DNA from 2 places in the Paenibacillus sp. FSL R7-0331 genome. Region 1 is predicted to be linked to the other one. Evidence: a T-box and tRNA genes for the amino acid it is inferred to sense, from the RefSeq annotation. Region 1 holds a T-box; the other holds one or more tRNA genes.
The links. A T-box is a leader RNA that pairs with one kind of tRNA and senses whether it is charged. The one in region 1 lies ahead of pheS (phenylalanine--tRNA ligase subunit alpha), so its partner is inferred to be a tRNA-Phe.

Region 1 (3,378 bases):
TCACTGCTGTGCTGCCTGCGTTTTTGACCCGGACCTGATAGGTCCAGATGCCGTTTTCGTTCTCCGCATAGACAGCTGAGGATTTCAGCTGCAAATCAACTATATTGCTGTTGACGGATATCTTCTTGACGGCTCCGGCGGCAACAGTGAAGTCGGCAGTAACCGCAGCAGGCAGCGAATAGGAGGCTACCGGCAGATACAGCTTGAGGCCCTCGTCCTGCTTGGCAATCTGCAGCGTCATGTTGGACAGGTTCATGTAAGCCGGGATTTCGGTCATGAAATACAGCGTCTTTTTTTCCTGCGGCTGAATCTTGTATTCGGAGCTGCTCTCATCCAGAGCCAGTGTAAATACCGAGCCGCCGGAGGATTTCAGATTCATGCTGTATCCCGGATCGGTCAGTACCCTGGTGCCGAGATTCGTGATGCTGTAGCCCACTTTTGCATAAACCTTGCCGTTATAATGGTAGATTTGCAGCGAGCTGGCCTGGGTGGTTACGGGAACGTTGTTCAGTTCGGTCTTTTTGCTTTCCCCCTGAAGTGCGGCGAGTGAATAATTGGAAGGGACCGTAAAGGTGCCGATCCGCTGCTCGTAGCTGGCTGCGCTGAAATTCCAGCCGTACATATTAATCTTGAGCCCTTTCACAGTGGCGGCTTTGCCGATGTTGGCGTAGTATGTAATACTTTTTGTTTCTTTGCCGGCAATTTTTTTGACCGGGCTGTCCGCTGAGACAGCCGATCCCTTGATTACGCTTCCCCCGGTTGTCACAGCCTTGGAGAAGTAATTGGCCAGGTTGACACTGGTGCTGGAGCTATTGGTGTAAGTAAGGGTATACGTTAAAATATTTCCGCTGTCCTGGGCAAACACGCTGACATCGCTGAGCTTTACACTGAAGGACGCCCCCAGATTCATTGAACTCAGCTTGGTGAGCGTGGAGATTTCCGTGACGGCTGCCGCTGTTTTGACAGTTGCAGTGACGGCTGCTGCCGCGTGCGCTGCCGACCCCGTGAATCCGGGGAACTGGCTTACGGCAAATGTGCTGAGCAACAACAGAACATAAGCCTTACTTCGTTTATGCATGAATTTCCCTCCCTGTTTAAAAACCTGACCTTCCCTGCGTGCTGTAAAAGTAAGGATAGCCAGGCTTACTAATTAGGAAAAATAACAAGATTCGCTGAAGGTTAGCTGAAAAATCTCCTGAAAAAGCTTTCTGAAACTTAAAGGAAGATTAAAAACAGATAAAAATTTGCCTAAATTTATGTTTGCTTGTCAAACGCCTGATTTTTGCTTATACTATTGAGGCATATCTTTGTGAAGATGAATACGTATAATCTGTACAAATGCAGTGATGGAGACAAGTACGCAGTGCCTGGCCAACAGGGAGGAGACGCCGCAGATTGAGAGCGTTTCTGGGAGAGCAGAGCTGCCGAAGTTCACTCCGGAGCAGTTCCCTGAATATTTGAGTAGGGGATACCGGCCGCAGACCGTTATTTCTGTTAAAGTGAGACAGGTCTTTACCGTGCCCGAAGAGGGAATACCTCTTTTTATAGGGATAGGGTACAGCTTGTCTAACAAGGGTGGTACCACGGTCTTTTCGTCCCTTACCGGGAGAAGAGGCCTTTTTTTGTCGTACAATATATCATTAAAGGGGGCAGTGCACGCCATGAAAGAAAAGCTGGAAGCATTGAAGGTCGAGGCCTTGGCTAAGCTGCAGGAGGTTACCGATCCGCAGGCGCTGAATGATCTGCGCGTCAAATATCTGGGTAAAAAAGGCGAGCTGACTGAGGTTCTGCGCGGAATGGGCGGACTCAGCGCCGAGGAGCGTCCGGTGATCGGCCAGGTGGCGAATCTGGTGCGCAGCGCCATCGAAGAGATTGTTACAGACAGGCAGGAGGCTTTCCAGCAGCAGGAGACACAGAAAAGGCTACAGGCTGAAAAGGTAGACGTTACCCTGCCGGGCCGCACTCTGCCGCAAGGCGGCATACATCCGCTTAACCGTGTGGTACAGGAGATCGAGGATATTTTCATCGGTATGGGCTACAAGGTATCTGAAGGTCCTGAGGTGGAGACAGATTATTATAACTTCGAGGCGCTTAACCTGCCGAAGAACCATCCGGCGCGCGACATGCAGGATTCCTTCTACTTAACTGAGGATCTGCTGATGCGCACCCAGACCTCACCGGTCCAGGTCCGCACCATGCAGGCTATGAAGGGAGAGACTCCGGTCAAAATTATCTGTCCCGGCAAAGTATACCGCCGCGATGATGACGATGCGACCCACTCCTTCCAGTTCCATCAGATCGAAGGCCTGGTCATCGGCAGCAAAATCCGCATGAGCGACCTTAAGGGCACGCTGAACCAGTTCGTGAAGGAAATGTTCGGTCCGGCAACAGGCATCCGCCTGCGCCCGAGCTTCTTCCCGTTCACAGAGCCGAGCGTAGAGGTCGATGTCAGCTGCTTCAAATGCGGCGGCGACGGCTGCCGCCTGTGCAAGCAGAGCGGCTGGCTGGAAATCCTCGGTGCAGGTATGGTCCATCCGAACGTGCTTAGAATGGGCGGATATGATCCTGAGAAATACAGCGGCTTCGCCTTCGGTATGGGTGTGGAGCGGATCGCAATGCTGAAATACGGCATCGACGACATCCGCTACTTCTACACTAACGATATGGGCTTTGTGAAGCAATTCAAGGGGATTTAAATTTTTGGCGGGGCTGCGGGCTGGTGCGGTGGATATGAAAGGTAAGCGTAGCGATGGTTTGGCTTTTAAGGATAATAGTGTATAGGAACGACCGGAGGGGAATTTTGGAACTGGAGGAGCGGAGCGTCCGCCTGAAAGCTTTTCGCAGAAAAGCTCGCTACGGAAGCATATGCTGTCTTCGGATTTCGACCGCGAATAGCGGTTCTAATCAGGAAATCTGAAGACAACAGTGGCCGGAAGTCCAAATATTCCCTGGAGGAAGTACGTATAGACAAGAATATTTTTAAAAGTGAAATTGGGAGTGCGGACTTTTCTATTTCCCGGACAACAAGCAGAACCGGCAGGTAGATAAATACATCTGAAACAAAAGGAAGTGAGCGGACATGAAAGTATCAACCGGATGGCTGACCGATTATATATCGTTAGAGGGAGTAACCGCTGAAGAGCTGGCGGACAAAATCACAACCGCAGGCATCGAGATCGACGGCGTCGAGCGCCGCAACAAAGGACTGTCCGGAATCGTTACCGGATATGTGAAATCTAAAGAAAAGCACCCGGATGCCGACAAGCTGAACGTGTGTATCGTTGACGCCGGACAGGGCGAGGATCTGCAGATCGTCTGCGGAGCGAAGAACGTGGAAGCCGGCCAGAAGGTTCCGGTTGCCCTCGTCGGCGCTAAGCT
Region 2 (3,378 bases), 3.0 Mb from region 1:
TAGGTGGGAGCCGTAGAAACAGGAGCGCAAGCTTCTGTGGAGGCGCCGTTGGGATACCACCCTGATCGTATCTAGGTTCTAACCTGGTGCCCTTAACGGGTACGGGGACCGTGTCAGGCGGGCAGTTTGACTGGGGCGGTCGCCTCCTAAAGAGTAACGGAGGCGTTCAAAGGTTCCCTCAGAATGGTTGGAAATCATTCGAAGAGTGCAAAGGCATAAGGGAGCTTGACTGCGAGACCAACAAGTCGAGCAGGGACGAAAGTCGGACTTAGTGATCCGGTGGTACCGCATGGAAGGGCCATCGCTCAACGGATAAAAGCTACCCTGGGGATAACAGGCTTATCTCCCCCAAGAGTCCACATCGACGGGGAGGTTTGGCACCTCGATGTCGGCTCATCGCATCCTGGGGCTGAAGTAGGTCCCAAGGGTTGGGCTGTTCGCCCATTAAAGCGGTACGCGAGCTGGGTTCAGAACGTCGTGAGACAGTTCGGTCCCTATCTGTCGTGGGCGCAGGAAATTTGAGAGGAGCTGTCCTTAGTACGAGAGGACCGGGATGGACGTACCGCTGGTGCACCAGTTGTTCCGCCAGGAGCATGGCTGGGTAGCTACGTACGGACGGGATAAGCGCTGAAAGCATCTAAGCGTGAAGCCCCCCTCAAGATGAGATTTCCCAATTAGTAAGACCCCTTGGAGACGACGAGGTAGATAGGTTGGAGGTGGAAGTGCAGCAATGCATGGAGCTGACCAATACTAATCGGTCGAGGGCTTATCCAACATTAATTCGCAGATTCGTTTCGGATTCAGTTTTCAGGTGATCAAGCCTGTATATATTCCCTGATAGCTCAGTTGGTAGAGCACTCGACTGTTAATCGAGTTGTCACAGGTTCGAGTCCTGTTCGGGGAGCCATATGGAGAGGTGTCCGAGTTTGGCCGAAGGAGCACGATTGGAAATCGTGTAGGCGCCACAAGCGTCTCGAGGGTTCGAATCCCTCTCTCTCCGTTCCTTATGGATATCATTAGTATGGCCCGTTGGTCAAGGGGTTAAGACACCTCCCTTTCACGGAGGTAACAGGGGTTCGAATCCCCTACGGGTCACCAATATTTCTTTAAAAGCTTGACTTTTTAATTGAGAAATGATATGATATAAAAGTTGCTGGTTTTGATGGAGGCTTAGCTCAGCTGGGAGAGCATCTGCCTTACAAGCAGAGGGTCGGGGGTTCGATCCCCTCAGCCTCCACCATATATATTTTTTACTGACGCGGGGTGGAGCAGCCCGGTAGCTCGTCGGGCTCATAACCCGAAGGCCGCAGGTTCAAATCCTGCCCCCGCAATTATTTGGAACCGTGGTGTAGTTGGCCTAACATGCCTGCCTGTCACGCAGGAGATCGCGGGTTCGAATCCCGTCGGTTCCGCCATTTGTATCACAACTTTATATGGCTCGGTAGCTCAGTCGGTAGAGCAAAGGACTGAAAATCCTTGTGTCGGGGGTTCGATTCCCTCCCGCGCCACCATGATTGTTACAATAGAATATGCCGGTGTAGCTCAATTGGTAGAGCAACTGACTTGTAATCAGTAGGTTGGGGGTTCAAGTCCTCTCGCCGGCACCATCTGTGGAGGCTTAGCGAAGTGGCCAAACGCATCAGACTGTAAATCTGCTCACGTACGTGTTCGGTGGTTCGAATCCATCAGCCTCCACCATCTTTAGGGGCATAGTTTAAAGGTAGAACAACGGTCTCCAAAACCGTTGGTGTGGGTTCAATTCCTGCTGCCCCTGCCAATGTAATACTTTAAAGCTTAATATGGCGGCCGTGGCGAAGGGGTTAACGCACCGGATTGTGGTTCCGGCATTCGTGGGTTCGAGACCCATCGGCCGCCCCATTAATTTTGAAGTGTGAAATTGTAATAATAGCTTAATATGGCGACTGTGGCGAAGGGGTTAACGCACCGGATTGTGGTTCCGGCATTCGTGGGTTCGAGACCCATCAGTCGCCCTTTTATTACTACAATGAAGATTGAAATGAATATTGGGGATTAGCCAAGCGGTAAGGCAACGGACTTTGACTCCGTCATGCATAGGTTCAAATCCTATATCCCCAGCCATTTATGCGGACGTGGCTCAGCGGTAGAGCATCGCCTTGCCAAGGCGAGGGTCGCGGGTTCGATTCCCGTCGTCCGCTCCATTTTATGGCGCCATAGCCAAGTGGTAAGGCAAAGCTCTGCAAAAGCTTTATCCCCAGTTCGAGTCTGGGTGGCGCCTCCATTGATTTTGGAATAATAAGCTTGAATACGCCGGCGTGGCGGAATGGCAGACGCGCTCGACTCAAAATCGAGTGGGAAACCGTGGAGGTTCGAGTCCTCTCGCCGGTATAGCTAAAGGGTCCCTTAGAGATAATCTCTAAGGGACCCTTTTTTTATTACTGACTAACTCATTTTCGTTAAGTGATACAGTTATTCTTCTAACTTCATCAGCAGCTGATGAATACGTAGAGACATTCCCGCAGGTTCTTCTTCCATGCCGCGTACGATCCAGTCCTCAATAACCCCGACTACCCCTGACGCAATAAACAAACTTTCAGTTTCTTCATTTAATGATGATTTAATACGATCTCTGTTATCCTCAAGCATTTCCTGTAAGATCTTCTTTTTAAAAAACTGCTTAAATTTTTCGGAGGTTAATAATGTGTCTTCCGGATTAGTAAGCACGTTAAATAATGTCCTGTTTCGATATATGTAGTCTGTAAGTTTATTAATAAATTGCATAATATCATGATGATTCTTAATTGGAAAGGAATCATCATAGAACTGATTTAACTGATCAAACATCTCAGCTTCAATTTCATTATATAAATCGTAGATGTCCTGATAATGCAAATAAAAAGTACTTCTGCCGATGTCAGCAAGCTCCGAGATTTCCAAAACGGTTATTTTAGAAATAGCCTTAGTATTTAATAATGTCAGAAAAGCTTGTTTTATCGATGCTTTAGTTTTAATAGATCGTCTATCTCCCACAATTAACCCCATTTCTGTACAATTAGGCTTCGCCTGTTCATTAATAAACAAATAAAATGAATTGACTATACTATTTTATACATCTGCTGATTACAATAAGAAAAATCAAAGGAATATAAGAGGTGATTCACGTGAAGTCATTTCGCTTGGCCAAAAAGGATGAATTACAAGAAGTTGCTGCCTTGTTAACTGATTCATTTTTAGAATATCCGTTGTTTCCGCTAATTTTGACCCAGGATAAGGACTATAAAAAAAACTTGTATAGACTTAATTATACTAATACAAAATCATATTATCAGCAAAGTGCGTGCTTTGTAGGGATTCTAGACGGAAAAATTGTTTCTGCTGTTCTGCTGAAAAAAAGCGGGG

Region 2: it encodes a tRNA-Phe, which carries the amino acid that the T-box ahead of pheS (phenylalanine--tRNA ligase subunit alpha) is inferred to sense. The anticodon was not compared.

The regions. Positions count from the first base shown of each region.
Region 1 is NZ_CP009284.1:2,140,518-2,143,895, forward strand. Features, by position in the region: gene R70331_RS31815 (hypothetical protein) at 1-1,078, opposite strand, end outside; T-box leader at 1,335-1,603, shown strand; gene pheS (phenylalanine--tRNA ligase subunit alpha) at 1,662-2,696, shown strand; gene pheT (phenylalanine--tRNA ligase subunit beta) at 3,080-3,378, shown strand, end outside.
Region 2 is NZ_CP009284.1:6,062,035-6,065,412, reverse strand. Features, by position in the region: rRNA gene R70331_RS26385 (23S ribosomal RNA) at 1-774, shown strand, start outside; tRNA gene R70331_RS26380 (tRNA-Asn) at 832-907, shown strand; tRNA gene R70331_RS26375 (tRNA-Ser) at 911-1,000, shown strand; tRNA gene R70331_RS26370 (tRNA-Glu) at 1,024-1,098, shown strand; tRNA gene R70331_RS26365 (tRNA-Val) at 1,165-1,240, shown strand; tRNA gene R70331_RS26360 (tRNA-Met) at 1,258-1,331, shown strand; tRNA gene R70331_RS26355 (tRNA-Asp) at 1,338-1,415, shown strand; tRNA gene R70331_RS26350 (tRNA-Phe) at 1,436-1,511, shown strand; tRNA gene R70331_RS26345 (tRNA-Thr) at 1,532-1,607, shown strand; tRNA gene R70331_RS26340 (tRNA-Tyr) at 1,613-1,698, shown strand; tRNA gene R70331_RS26335 (tRNA-Trp) at 1,704-1,777, shown strand; tRNA gene R70331_RS26330 (tRNA-His) at 1,803-1,878, shown strand; tRNA gene R70331_RS26325 (tRNA-His) at 1,919-1,991, shown strand; tRNA gene R70331_RS26320 (tRNA-Gln) at 2,026-2,100, shown strand; tRNA gene R70331_RS26315 (tRNA-Gly) at 2,106-2,180, shown strand; tRNA gene R70331_RS26310 (tRNA-Cys) at 2,187-2,260, shown strand; tRNA gene R70331_RS26305 (tRNA-Leu) at 2,289-2,367, shown strand; gene R70331_RS26300 (TetR/AcrR family transcriptional regulator) at 2,449-3,009, opposite strand; gene R70331_RS26295 (GNAT family N-acetyltransferase) at 3,141-3,378, shown strand, end outside.